DNA from 2 places in the Kitasatospora sp. NPDC005751 genome. Region 2 is predicted to be linked to the other one. Evidence: riboswitches for the same ligand, from Rfam matches in the RefSeq annotation. Region 2 holds a riboswitch; the other holds the start of a gene.

Region 1 (7,016 bases), on a different contig from region 2:
GTTGAGGGCGTGCGCCTTCTCGCTCCAGAACTCGGCTCCCTTGACGGAGCGGAGCGTGAAGTACATCGCGAAGAGGGCCGCGAAGAACATCAACTCGGAACTGAGCCAGACGATCGTTCCGACGCTGACCATGTTCGGCCGGTTGACCGATCCGTGCGCGTGCCCGGTTTCTACTGCTGTTGCTGTCGCCACGACGGACATTATGTCGGTCCCTTATTCCGTCTTCACGCCGGGGGGTGTCCCTCGGAGTGTCCGGTGCGTGCGGTATGCCCCGGTGGGGCCCGCCGGGACGCCCGGATGGCGGCTGAGCAGGGGTGTGTCCCTTTTCTGACGGTTCTTCGAAGGCATCTTCGACCCTGATGCCCAGCGTGTCGCTCCACTCCTTCGGGGTCCGCCGGGAGTAAGGGAAAGGCCCTCGGGTCGGCCGTACGGGTGGACCGCGACCGCGGGGGTGACGGCCTGTCCTCCGGGCGGGTGAGTCGCGGGCGCGGCGGCTTGAGACGGATCGCGCGGGAGTGGCTCGGCGGGCGGTGATCGGGAGTAGCATCCGGGTTGAGACGAACGTGGTCCGGATCACACTTGAGGGAGCAGGGCCCATGGCGTACACCACCGACGAGACGCTGACCGTTCTCGTCTACAGCCACGACCGCAACACCCGCGAGCAGGTGCTGACGGCCCTCGGCCGCCGGCCCGCGGAGGATCTGCCGGAGCTGACCTACCTGGAGTGCGCGACGACCCCCGCGGTGCTGAAGGCACTGGAGAAGGGGGGCGTGGACCTCTGCGTGCTGGACGGCGAGGCGGTCCCGGCCGGCGGCCTCGGGCTCGCCCGGCAGTTGAAGGACGAGATCTACGGCTGCCCGCCGGTGCTGGTGGTGATCGGCCGGCCGCAGGACTCCTGGCTGGCCGCCTGGAGCCGGGCCGACGCGGCCATCTCCCACCCCGTGGACCCGGTGGCGCTGGCCGAGGCGGCCGCCACGCTGCTCCGAGCCCGGCTGGCGAAGCGGGCGCCGGCCGCCCGGTAGGACCGCGTCTCAGTGGGAGAGAAGTGAAGGCGACGGCGGGGCGGAGGCGTCCCGCCGCTCGATAGGCTGGCTCCATCCTTACGGAGAACCCCTCGGGGAACCGACAAGAGCTGGAGTCAGCCATGGTGAACGTGAACCCTGCGAACGGCGGCAAGGACCCCGTGCAGGTGGTCCGCACCTGGCCGGACATCCTGTCGGCGCTGCTGCGGGGCGAGGACCTCGACCGGGCGGACACCGCCTGGGCGATGGACCGGATCATGAGCGGCGAGGCCTCCGCCGTGCAGATGGCCGGCTTCATGGTCGCCCTGCGGGCCAAGGGCGAGACGGTGGACGAGATCGTCGGCCTGGTGGACTCGATGTACGCGCACGCCGAACCGCTCTCCATCCCCGGCCCGGCGGTCGACATCGTGGGCACCGGCGGCGACCGGGCGAAGACCGTCAACATCTCGACCATGTCGGCGATCGTCGCCGCGGCGGCCGGTGCCAAGGTGGTCAAGCACGGCAACCGGGCGGCCTCCTCGGCGAGCGGCTCCTCGGACGTGCTCGAGAAGCTCGGCGTCAATCTGGACCTCTCGGCCCGGCGGGTCGCCGAGGTGGCCGAGGAGGTCGGGCTGACCTTCTGCTTCGCGGCCAGGTTCCACCCCGCGATGCGGCACACCGCCCCGGCCCGCAGCGGCCTCGGGGTGCCGACCGCCTTCAACACCCTCGGCCCGCTGACCAACCCGGCCAAGGTCACCGCGCACGCGATCGGCTGCTTCGACACCCGGCTGGCCTCGCTGATCGCCGGGGTGCTGGCCCGCCGGGGGTCCACCGCGCTGGTCTTCCGCGGCGACGACGGCCTGGACGAGCTGACCGTCACCACCACCTCCCGGGTCTGGATCGTGCGCGACGGCGAGGTCACCGAGACCTCCTTCGACCCGCGCGACGTCGGCGTCCAGCTGGTGGGCATCGAGGCGCTGCGCGGCGGGGACCCGGCTTTCAACGCGGACGTCGCGCGCCGGCTGCTGGCCGGGGAGCGCGGGGCGGTGCGGGACGCCGTCCTGATGAACACGGCGACGGCGCTGGTGGCGCTGGACCTCACCGACGCGCCGCTCGCCGAGCAGCTGGCGGCCGGAATGGAGCGGGCCGCGGCGGCCATCGACTCGGGCGCCGCGCAGGATCTGCTGCGGCGCTGGTCCGAGGCCACCACCCGGGTGTGAAGCGGCGGTCGGGCCCGCGGGGGGACGCCTCCCGCGGGCCCTTCGCGCGTCCGGCGGGGGCGTCGCCGGGCCCCGGCTGTGGACCGCTGTCCGGATGGCGGACCCCTGTTTGACCACTCGGCGGACGCGACCTAGAGTCTTCGCCAGGTCATGAGTGACAGCGTCAAGCCCCAGCTGGCTGTCCGGCAACCCTCCGTCCGTGGCGGGGTGCCCTGGGTGAGGACCGGGTCTCGCGGCGAACCGTCCGCGTGACAAGCGCGGACGCCGGCTGACACGCACCTCCGGGGTCCTTACCCGTCGAAGGAGTGCACCCCCATGTCCGTCGCCACCGAGATCTGCGCCCCGCTCCCCGTCCTCGGCCACGACGTCGAGGTCCCGCTGGTCAACGGTGACAAGGTCACCTACGCCGCGCTCGACTACGCCGCCAGCTCCCCGGCGCTGCAGCGGGTCTGGGACGACGTCGCCGCCTACGCCCCCTACTACGGCAGCGTGCACCGGGGCGCCGGCTACCTCTCCCAGCTCTCCACCGACCTCTTCGAGCAGAGCCGCCGGACCGTCGCTGACTTCCTCGACCTGCGCGAGGGCGACCAGGTGGTCTTCACCCGGGCCACCACCGACTCGCTGAACCTGCTGGCGGGCGCCGTCCCGGCCGGCACCCGGGTGTTCGCCTTCGAGACCGAGCACCACGCCTCGCTGCTGCCCTGGCGCCACGCCGGGCTGAGCGTCACCTACCTGCGCGCCCCGCGCTCGCACGCCGAGGCCGTCGCCGCGCTGGACGCCGCGCTGGCCGAGGCCCCCGAGGGCCCCAAGCTGCTCTGCGTCACCGGCGCCTCGAACGTCACCGGCGAGCTCTGGCCGGTCGCCGAGCTCACCGAGACCGCCCACCGGCACGGCGCCCGGGTGGTGCTGGACGCCGCGCAGCTCGCCCCGCACCACCGGGTCTCGGTGCGCGAGCTGGGCGTGGACTGGATCGCCTTCTCGGGCCACAAGATCTACGCGCCGTTCGGCGCCGGGGTGCTGGCCGGCCGGGCCGACTGGCTGGACGCGGCCGAGCCGTACCTGGCCGGCGGCGGCGCCACCCGCACGGTCGCCCGGGAGGCCGACGGCTCGGTGGCCGTGCAGTGGCACACCGGCCCGGCCCGGCACGAGGCCGGCTCGCCGAACGTGATCGGCGTCTACTCCATCGCCTCGGCCTGCCGGGCCCTGACCGAGGCCGGCTTCGACGCGCTGGAGGCCCGCGAGCAGCAGCTGATCGCCCGGCTGAAGGCCGGGCTGGCGGAGGTCCCGCAGGTGCGGGTGCTGAACCTGTTCGGCGCGGACTCGGCCCGGGTGGGCGTGCTCTCCTTCGTCGTCCAGGGCTGGAACAGCTCGCACTTCTCGGCCGCGCTCTCCGCCGAGTACGGCATCGGGGTGCGCGACGGCCTGTTCTGCGCGCACCCGCTGGTGCGCACCCTGCTCGGCGACGAGGACGTGGCGCCGTCCGAGTGCGGTGCGCCGGAGGCGTCGCTGCCGGGGGAGCGCAGCCTGAACGCGATCCGGGTCAGCTTCGGCGCGGGTACCCCGGACGAGCACATCGACCGGTTCCTGACCGCCGTCCGCGAGCTGGTCACGGACGGCGCGGCCTGGAACTACCGCAACGAGGGCGGCCGCTGCGTCGCGGACACCCGGCGCGAGGGCTGAACGGGGGAGGCTACTCGCCCAGGCCGAGCGCGAAGGCGGTCTCCAGGTCGTGCTGGGAGTAGGTGCGGAAGGCGATCTGGGTCTCGGTGTGGGCCACGCCCGGGACCTTGTTCAGCCGGCCGGGGATCACCTCGGCCAGGTCGTCGTGCCGGCGCACCCGCACCATCGCCACCAGGTCGTAGCCGCCGGTGACCGAGTAGACCTCGCTGACGCCCTCGATGGCCGCGATCGCCTCGGCGATTTCCGGGATGCGGTCGACGCTGGTCTTGATCAGGACGATGGCGGTGATCACTGTTCGGGCTCCTTTGTGAGGTGCCGCCAGGGTATCGGGCGTCAGCGGGGCCGTCGCGAGGGGCGGGTGGCCAGCGTGCAGGCGTACAGGAACCCCGCCGAGAAGCCGATCACGTGGACCAGGTAGGCGACGCCCGGCCCCGCCGAGTGCACCGACCACCACTGGAGCGCGAACCAGAGGCCGAGCACCAGCCAGGCCGGGAACCGCAGGGGCAGGAAGAGCAGCAGCGGGACGAGCGTGGTCACCCGGGCCCGCGGATGCAGCCTCAGGTAGGCGCCGAGCACGCCGGCGATCGCCCCCGAGGCGCCGATCAGGACCCGGGTGTAGTCCGCCGAGTGCGCCTCGGCCAGCGCGAAGCCGTAGGTGGCCAGCGAGCCTGCCGCCAGGTAGAAGAGCGCGAACCGGGCCCGGCCGAAGCGGGCCTCGACGGTGGGGCCGAAGACCTGGAGGAAGAGCAGGTTGCCCAGCAGGTGCAGCCAGCCGGCGTGGACGAAGAGCCCGCTGAGGACGGACATCGCCGGGTGCTTGCCGGGGGTCGGGGCGGCCGGGCAGCCCGGCACCGGATCGGGGGCCTCGGCCACCTGTTCGGCGCTCAGCGGCCGTCCGGCCAGTAGCTCGGCCGGGACGGCGCCCCAGCGCTGCTCGTACCGCTGCTCCGCGCAGACCCGGTCCTGCCCGCGGCCGTACAGCGGGTTGAGCCCGGCCGCCGGGCCGAGCAGGAAGACCAGCACGTTCAGCGCGATCAGTGCGTAGCTGACGGCCGGGACGGGCGCGGCCGGGGGGCCGTCCCGCGTGCCGGTGTGGTCGAGGACCGGGATCGCCATGCGACCAAGCATCCCTCCGTCCGGCCCGGGCGACACCGTGCTGTACGGCAGGTGGACCACCCCCGCGATCGCCGTGACCGGTGGCCGGGGTGGTTGCCCCAGGCAATAGGCTTGGGGCGGGCAATCCCGCCTCCCGCCGCCGATGCCGGGGCTCCGGGGGGAGCGCCTGAGCCCACCCAGGGACCACCCGAGAGGACCCCCGATGACCGTCCCCGCCCTGACCGCAGAGACGCGTTGGCGCTGCACCCTGTGCGGCAACCTGACCCGCTTCGACGTCACCCGCACCGCCCGGGTGACCGAGTTCCTGCACTTCGACCTGGCCGGCGAGTCCAAGGTGGAGGAGACCGAGGTGCACAGCGAGACCATCGAGTCGGTGCGCTGCCGCTGGTGCAACGCGGTGGACCAGGTCGAACTGGTGGCCCGTCCGGGCGCCGAGGCCGCCGAGCAGGCTTGATGCCCGCCCCGCGCGGTGGACGGTGCGCGGCACGGCCGTCCGCCGCGCGGGACAATACAGACAGAGCGCACGGAGCGTGACGACCAGGGGTACGGCCGACGGCCGTACCCCGCTGGCGAGGATCGGAGCCGAGGACGTGGTGGACGCAGCGCAGGAGCCCGCCGGGCCGCAGGGGCGGCAGCCCGCTGTGGACGCGCAGGCGCCGGACGCGGTCGAGGCCGCCGCGCCCGGCACCGGCGCCCCCGCCGAGGAGGTCGACGGCGAGGAGGCCGGCGGCTCCGGCGGTGAGGAGCCGGCGGCAGCCCGCGCGGCCGAGAGGCTCGACCGGCCGCTGCCCGAGGGGGTGCGCCGGCGTGTGGTGGGCCTCGCCGCCGACGCGCTCGGCGGGCTGCCGGTCGCGGAGCTGCCGCAGACGCTGCGCCCGTACGCCAAGTTCACCCCGGCGCGCCGGGCCAAGTACGCCGCCACCGCGCTCGCCGCGGCGCTGGAGTCCGAGCCGGCGTTCCGGGTGCGGATAGCGGAGCGGCTGCGGCTCGGGCAGCCGGACCTGGTCCGGGCGCTGGAGTCGGGCAGCGTGCCGGGCGCGGCCGATCCGATGGACGTGGCGGCCGCCGCCTACCTGGTCCGGCCGGCGGGCTGGAGCCGCCTGGTCGTCGAGGCCGGCGAGGAGGCCGAGCGGGCCGGCGCCGAGGGCGCGGCGGCCGAGGCGGCCCGGCTGGCCGAGAAGCTGCAGGCGGAGCTGGCCGAGGTGCGCGCGGCCGCCCGGGCGGACCTGGACCGGCAGCGGGCCGAGTCGGAGGACGTCCGCAAGGAGGTGGAGTCGCTGCGCAAGAAGGTGCGTTCGCTGGAGAGCGACACCCGGCGGGCCCAGGCCGAGACGCGCCGGGTCACCGGGGAGCTGGAGGCCCTGAAGGCGCAGACGGGCGTCGAGCGCGGCGCCGCCGAGAGCGAGGCGCGGCGGCTGCGGCACCGGATCTCCGAGCTGGAGAACGCCGCCGAGCAGGGCCGCCGTTCGGCCCGCGAGGGGCGCAGCGTCGAGGACATGCGGCTGCGGCTGCTGCTGGACACCGTGCTGCAGTCGGCGCAGGGGCTCCAGCGGGAGCTGGCCCTGCCGGTCTCCCAGATCCGCCCGGCCGACCTGGTCGAGGCGGTGGTGCCGGGTTCGGCCTCGCCGCACGACGTGGCGCGGCGCGGGCTGGCCGAGGACGACCCGGCGCTGCTGGACCAGCTGCTGGCGATCCCGCAGGTCCACCTGGTGGTGGACGGCTACAACGTGACCAAGACCGGCTACCCGGCGCTCCCGCTGGAGCAGCAGCGGATCCGGCTGCTGGGCGGGCTGGCGATGCTGGCCCAACGCACGCAGGCGGAGGTGACCTGCGTGTTCGACGGCCAGGACCTCGACGTGCCGGTGATCCTGGCGCCGCCGCGCGGGGTCCGGGTGCGGTTCAGCCGGACCGGGGAGACCGCCGACGAACTGATCCGCCGCCTGGTGCGGGCCGAGCCGCAGGGCCGGCCGGTGGTGGTGGTCTCCACCGACCGGGAGGT
Region 2 (7,016 bases):
CGCTCGGGCCACCGGGGCGTTCCCGGGTCCGGAGGCGGGTCGGGCCCGGAAGGCTGGGTAGGTTCCGGACATGGGTCTTGAGGACATGGGTCTTGAGGAGATGGCGGAGCCGGGGAACGAGGCCGGACGGGCGGGGCTGGAGGCGATCCTCCGGGCGCCCCGGGAGGCGGTGGTGGCGCTCGACTTCGACGGCACGCTGGCGCCGATCGTGGCGGATCCGAGCCGGGCGCGGGCGCATCCGGGAGCGGCGGGCGCGCTGGCGGAGCTGGCGCCCCGGGTCGGCGCGATCGTGGTGGTGACCGGCCGGCCGGCCGCCCTGGCGGTGGAGTACGGCGGGTTCGGCGACGTCGACGGCGTGGTGGTGCTCGGGCACTACGGGGCCGAGCGCTGGGAGGGCGGCGAGCTGACTGCGCCGCCGGCGCACCCGGGAGTGGCACGGGCGCGGGCCGCGCTGGACGGCGTACTGGCGCGGGTCGGAGCGCCGGCCGGGACGTGGGTGGAGGACAAGGGGCGCTCGCTGGCCGTCCACACCCGGCGGACGGAGGCGCCGGAGGAGGCGTTCGAGCTGCTGCGCGCCCCGGTGGAGGCGCTGGCCGCCGAGCACGGGCTGGTGGTGGAGCCGGGCCGGCTGGTGCTGGAGCTGCGGCCGCCGGGGGTGGACAAGGGCGCCGCGCTGACCGGGTTCCTGCGCGAGCGGGGCGCCCGGGCGGTGCTCTACGCGGGGGACGACCTGGGGGACGTGGCGGCCTTCGCGGCCGTGGAGAAGCTGCGCGGCGAGGGGCTGGCCGGCCTGCTGGTGTGCAGCGGCACGGTCGACGGCGACGCGCCGGTGCGGGAGCTCGCCGACCGGGCGGACCTGGTGGTCGCCGGCCCGGCCGGCGTGGTGGGGCTGCTGACGGCGCTGGGAGCGGCGCTCGGGGACCGGGCCCAGGGCTCCTAGGGCCGGCCGTGCCGGCCGGCGGTCGAGCCGCCGGCCGGCGCGGCGGCGGTCAGTCCAGCGCCGTCAGCTGGTCGAGGAACCACTGCTGCGGCGGCAGCGCCGTCGAGGCGGCGGCGAGGCGCTTGGTGCGGTCGGCGCGCTCGTCCTCGGGCATGGTGAGCGCCGTGTGCAGGGCCTCCGCCGTGGCGATGACGTCGTACGGGTTGACGCACAGGGCGTCGTCGGCCAGCTCCGCGTGGGCGCCGGCCTCGCGGGAGAGCACCAGGGCGCAGCCGCGGTCGGAGACCACCGGGACCTCCTTGGCGACCAGGTTCATGCCGTCGCGGATCGGGTTCACCAGGGCGACGTCGGCCAGCCGGTAGGCCGCGAGGGAGCGCGGGAAGTCGTCGTTGACATGCAGGATCAGCGGCTGCCAGTCGGCGGTGCCGAACTCCGCGTTGATCTCGGCGGCGATCCGCTCGACCTCGGCGGTGTAGGCGCGGTACTCGGCGAGGTCGGTGCGCGAGGGGTAGGCGAAGGCGATGTGCACCACGCTGTCCAGCCACTCGGGGCGGGTGCGGAGCAGGTGCCGGTAGGCCTGGAAGCCGCGGACGATGTTCTTGCTCAGCTCGGTGCGGTCGACCCGGACGACGGTGCGCCGCCCGCCGACCGCCTCGCGCAGGGTGGCGAGCCGCTCGTCGACGTCCGGGCGGTGGGACCGCTCGCGCAGGAAGTCGGCGTCGGCCCCGAGGGCGTGCACGCCGAGCCGGGTGGTGCGGCCCGCGTGCGTCACGGTGAGGGCCTCGCGGTCGATGTCCGCGCCGAGGACGTCCGCGCAGCAGTCGGCGAAGGCGAGGGCCCAGCGGCGGGTGAGGAAGGCGGCCCGGTCGGCGCCGAGGATGCCGGTGAGGACGCTCTCGGCGACGTCGTCCGGCAGCAGCCGGAAGTACTCGGGCGGGGCCCACGGGGTGTGCGAGAAGTGGCCGATGCGCAGGTCGGGGCGGGCGGTCCGGAGCAGGGCCGGGGCCAGCGAGAGGTGGTAGTCCTGGATCAGTACCGCGGCCCCGGGCGCGGCCTCGGCGGCGAGGGCCTCGGCGAAGGCGGCGTTGTAGGCGCGGTAGGACTGCCATTCGGAGCGGAACTCCGCGCCGAAGGAGGGGGCCGTCGGGGTGGCGTAGAGCAGGTGGTGGACGAACCAGAGGGTGGAGTTGGCGACGCCGTTGTAGGCGGCCGCGAAGGTCTCCGGGTCTATGTCCAGCATCCGGACGGCCTGTCCGCCGACGTCGTGGCCGGCCCGGTCGAGGCGGCCGTCGGGGGCCTCCCGGGCGGCCCGGCGGTCGGCGTCGCCGAGCGCCGCGCAGACCCAGACGGCATGCGGGTCGTCGATCGCGGAGAGTCCGGACACCAGCCCGCCGCCGCCCCGGCGCAGGGTCAGGGTGCCGTCGGCCGCGGTACTGAATGACACCGGTCCCCGGTTGGAGGCCACCAGTACGGTGGCGGAACCGGTCGCACTCGAACGTTCGGTCGTGAGATCGCCCATGGTTGGTACGTTGCCGTGGGCCCGGGTCGGCAAACCCCCGTCCGGCGTCAGGCCTGGTGGCCGTGGTGGGCGGCGTACTCCGGGACGGTGTGCATCGGGGGCCGTTCCTCCGCCGTGATCGCATGGGTGTGCGGGGTGAAGATGGCGGCGCCGCCGGCCGGGGGCCCGGCCGCGGTGCGCGGGTCCCGGGTGAACTGGGTGAGCAGCGGGTGGACCAGGTCGGCGGAGGCCTTCAACCGGTGGGTCCGGTCCAGGCGTTCCAGGGCGGTGCGGTAGATGGTGGCGGCCATCCGGCCGAGTGCCTGGCTGTCCTGGTGGCGGTGGTGGCGTACGCCGACGTCCACCTGGGCGAGGGCGTCCAGGCCGGCGAGCTCCAGGGCGTCCACCAGGAGGCCGAGCTCGACGCCGTAGCCGGTGGGGAACGGCAGCCGTTCGAGCAGCGAGCGGCGGGCCGCGTACTCGCCGCCGAGCGGCTGGACGAAACCGGCGAGTTCCGGCCAGTGCAGGTTGAGCAGGGGGCGGGCGACCAGCTCGGTGACCCGTCCGCCGCCGGAGGGGACCACGGCGGCGTCGCCGGAGCCGGAGCCGTTCGTCACTTCGAGCGGCCGGTCGTACATGGCCTTGACCAGCTGGATGTCCGGCTCGGTGAGCAGCGGGCCGATGATGCCGGAGACGAAGGCGGGGTCGAAGGAGCGCAGGTCGGCGTCGACGAAGCAGACGATCTCGCCGCTGGTGACCAGCAGCGAGCGCCAGAGCACCTCGCCCTTGCCGGGGGAGGCGGGCAGCCGGGGCAGGATGTCGTCGCGGTGGACGACCCGGGCGCCGGCCTCGGCGGCCGCGGCGGCGGTGCCGTCGACGGAGCCGGAGTCGACGACGACGAGTTCGTCGACGAGGGGCAGGCGTTCCATCAGCTCGCGGCGCACGGTGCGGACGATGTCGCCGACGGTGGCCTCCTCGTCCAGGGCGGGCAGCACCACGCTGACGGTGCCGGCCCGACCCGCCGCCTGCTTGGCCGCCAGCAGGGCGCCCACCGGGCGGTCGGCCGCGCTCCAGGAGCGGCGGCGCAGCCAGGACGCCGCCTTCGGGAGGAGCGCGGGTGTCGGTTCGGCGGGCACGGAACTCTCCTCGACGGATCGGGGTGGGACGGGGCATCTCGCGTGGCGGACGGTCCCGTTCAGGGTTGACGCCTTCGGATACAGTCTTCGTACAGCGATCGGACCTTCGCACGCCGGGGTCGTCGCTGAGCAGGACCACAACTTCACAGAGCTCATCCAGAGGGACTGAGGGAACGGCCCGTTGACGTCCCGGCAACCTTCTCGCACGGCAGGCCTCCGGCCCCGGCGGGACAGGTGCCAATTCCGGCCTGTGGCGCGCCCGCGTCACGGGGAAGATGAGGAGAGAGGCCTCCGCCATCATGGCTATCGACACCGCCGCAGCCGCCCCCGCGACCGTTGATCTCGGTCCCGCCGTCGCACTGTCCTGTCGGGAGTGCGGTACCCGGTTCCCGCTCGGTCCCAGCTTCGCCTGCCTGGAGTGCTTCGGGCCGCTGGAGATCGCCTACGACTTCGGGAGCGAGGGCGCGGAGGAGCTCCGCAAGCGGATCGAGGCCGGTCCGGCGTCGATCTGGCGCTACGCCCCGCTGCTGCCCGTCCCGGCCGACGTGGCCGACAAGCCGAACCTCAACCCGGGGTGGACCCCGCTGGTGAAGGCGGACAACCTGGGCCGCGAGCTCGGGTTCACCGCCCAGCTGCACGTCAAGGACGACTCCGGCAACCCGACGCACTCCTTCAAGGACCGGGTGGTCGCCTGCGCGATCGAGGCGGCCCGGGCGTTCCACTTCACGACCCTCTCCTGCTCCTCGACCGGCAACCTGGCCGGCGCGGTGGGCGCGGCGGCGGCCCGGGCCGGGTTCAAGTCCTGCGTGTTCATCCCGCACGACCTGGAGCAGGGCAAGGTCGTCATGGCCGGTGTCTACGGTGGCGAGCTGGTCGGCATCGAGGGCAACTACGACGACGTGAACCGCTTCTGCTCGGAGCTGATCGGCGACCCGGCCGGTGAGGGCTGGGGCTTCGTCAACGTCAACCTGCGCCCGTACTACGGCGAGGGTTCCAAGACGCTGGCGTACGAGATCTGCGAGCAGCTCGGCTGGCGGCTGCCGGAGCAGATCGTCATTCCGATCGCCTCGGGCTCGCAGCTGACGAAGATCGACAAGGGCCTGCAGGAGCTGATCAAGCTGGGCCTGGTCGAGGACCGGCCGTACCGGATCTTCGGCGCCCAGGCGGCGGGCTGCTCACCGGTGTCGGCGGCCTTCAAGGCCGGCCAGGACGTGATCCGGCCGGTCAAGCCGGACACCATCGCCAAGTCGCTGGCGATCGGCAACCCGGCCGACGGCCCCTACGTGCTGGACATCGCCCGGCGCACCGGCGGGGCGGTCGAGGACGTCACCGACGCCGAGGTGGTCGCCGCGATCAAGCTGCTGGCCCGGACCGAGGGCATCTTCGCCGAGACCGCGGGCGGGGTGACCGTCGGCGTGCTGAAGAAGCTGGTCGAGACCGGACAGCTGGATCCGGCCAAGGAGACCGTCGCGATCAACACCGGTGACGGCCTGAAGACGCTGGACGCCGTCTCCGACTCCGGGATGACCACCGTCATCCGCCCGACGCTGGCCTCGTTCCGCGACGCCGGCCTCGCGTCCGCCTGACCCGCCCGCAGCCCCCGCAGCCCGTACCGGCCGCCCGGCCGCACCGCCCGAGGAGATCCCCCATGAGCGCCACCGTCCGCATCCCGACCATCCTGCGCACCTACACCGGCGGCGCCGCCGAGGTGGCCGCCGAGGGCGCCACCCTGGGCGACGTCATCGCCGACCTGGAGCGGAACCACGCCGGGATCGCCGCCCGGATCCTGGACGACGCCGGCAAGCTGCGCCGGTTCGTCAACGTCTACGTCAACGACGACGACGTCCGGTTCGCCGAGGGCCTGGCCACCGAGATCAAGGACGGCGCGAGCGTTTCGATCATTCCGGCGGTGGCCGGCGGCTGCTGATCCGCCCCTTTCCGACCAGGCCTTTCATCGGCCGACCCGTTTTCGACCGGGCCGTCCGTGCGTACGGAATTCCGATCTCCGTACGCGCGGGCGGCCCGCCGCATTCCGGCGGGAATATTTCGCAGTCCGGGGGAGTAGAGTGTGGCTCGTCCGGGAAGAGGGCCGCCCCATCCCCCTCGCGCCGGTACTCGAACTCCGTCCGCGCCCGTACCGCCGGTGTCTGTCCGGCCGCTGAGACCGGCGCCGGGGCCGTGGCCGTGAAACATGTCAGGCCGATGTCAGAATTCTCGAAGGCATTTGAGTAATTCGTCCGCTATGTCCGGCGTGAAATGCCGATTTCCTCCCGCTTTGGTCTGGCCTGTCCCCTGGCGGACCTAGGGAATTCCCAGCGGTTGACCCTGTTGCAGAGGGCGTCGATCCGGATACATTCAGCCGCGGTCGACGCAATCACCCGCTCACCGGAGGCCTTCCGGTGGTCTCCGCGGACGATTGTGGCGTGCACGGCTGCGCCCAGGGGGGGTTCCCCGGGCCGGCCTCAAACCAGACCCGGGCCCGCGACCTGCGGGCGCGTGAAGGGCCAGCACAGCACTAGGGGAGTTCGGAATGGCTCAGGGCACCGTCAAGTGGTTCAACGCGGAGAAGGGCTACGGCTTCATCGCGGTCGACGGTGGTGCGGACGTCTTCGTCCACTACAGCGCGATCCAGATGGACGGCTACCGCACCCTTGAGGAGGGCCAGCGGGTCGAGTTCGAGATCTCTCAGGGGCAGAAGGGCCCGCAGGCGGACATGGTCCGCGCCGCGGTCTGACCTTTCCGACCCCAGGAGTTCGGCTCGGCCCATTCGGCTGGTGCACCTCTTGCTTCACGACGGGCCCGTACGACACATGTCGTACGGGCCCGTCGGCATGTCCGGCGGGGGCCCGCGCGGCGTCCGGCGCGGGGGTGCCGAACACCCGGCGGCGGCCCAGCGGGGGCTCGCCGGGGGCTCGCCGACGGCGGCCGCAGGGGGCGGACGCGGCTCGCGGGTTGGGCGATTGGGCTTGCACTCGCCTACCCGGAGTGCTAATCATTGGCGTTAGCACTCACAGTGTGAGAGTGACAGCGGACTGGGTCGGTGAGGCCCCCGGGAGCGGTAGGGGAAAGGACCCCCGCACACCAGGGCCGTCCGTCGCGGGCACCCCTTGGTCCGAGCAGTCGACCGTGTCCCGGAGGACCACTTCTGATGGCCAAGATCATCGCCTTTGATGAGGAAGCTCGCCGCGGCCTTGAGCGTGGCATGAACCAGCTCGCCGACGCGGTGAAGGTCACGCTCGGCCCCAAGGGCCGCAACGTCGTGCTGGAGAAGAAGTGGGGCGCCCCCACGATCACCAACGACGGTGTCTCCATCGCCAAGGAGATCGAGCTCGAGGACCCCTACGAGAAGATCGGCGCGGAGCTCGTCAAGGAGGTCGCCAAGAAGACCGACGACGTCGCGGGTGACGGCACCACCACCGCCACCGTGCTGGCCCAGGCGCTC

Evidence for each region. A riboswitch is a leader RNA that binds a small molecule or an ion and turns the genes downstream of it on or off. The one in region 2 is predicted to bind S-adenosylmethionine.
Region 1: linked by a shared signal. The riboswitch ahead of ABZ497_RS01365 (aminotransferase class V-fold PLP-dependent enzyme) and the one ahead of thrC (threonine synthase) in region 2 are both predicted to bind S-adenosylmethionine.

What each region holds. Positions count from the first base shown of each region.
Region 1 covers NZ_JBEXYC010000001.1:300,336-307,351, reverse strand. The annotation lists gene ABZ497_RS01380 (heme-copper oxidase subunit III) at 1-201, opposite strand, end outside; gene ABZ497_RS01375 (hypothetical protein) at 597-1,022, shown strand; gene trpD (anthranilate phosphoribosyltransferase) at 1,145-2,221, shown strand; SAM riboswitch class IV at 2,368-2,485, shown strand; gene ABZ497_RS01365 (aminotransferase class V-fold PLP-dependent enzyme) at 2,537-3,901, shown strand; gene ABZ497_RS01360 (Lrp/AsnC ligand binding domain-containing protein) at 3,912-4,193, opposite strand; gene ABZ497_RS01355 (rhomboid family intramembrane serine protease) at 4,235-5,017, opposite strand; gene ABZ497_RS01350 (hypothetical protein) at 5,220-5,471, shown strand; gene ABZ497_RS01345 (NYN domain-containing protein) at 5,548-7,016, shown strand, end outside.
Region 2 covers NZ_JBEXYC010000004.1:226,066-233,081, reverse strand. The annotation lists gene otsB (trehalose-phosphatase) at 71-940, shown strand; gene ABZ497_RS07050 (trehalose-6-phosphate synthase) at 990-2,459, opposite strand; gene ABZ497_RS07045 (glucosyl-3-phosphoglycerate synthase) at 2,507-3,574, opposite strand; SAM riboswitch class I at 3,724-3,856, shown strand; gene thrC (threonine synthase) at 3,874-5,160, shown strand; gene ABZ497_RS07035 (ubiquitin-like small modifier protein 1) at 5,223-5,501, shown strand; gene ABZ497_RS07030 (cold-shock protein) at 6,105-6,308, shown strand; gene groL (chaperonin GroEL) at 6,723-7,016, shown strand, end outside.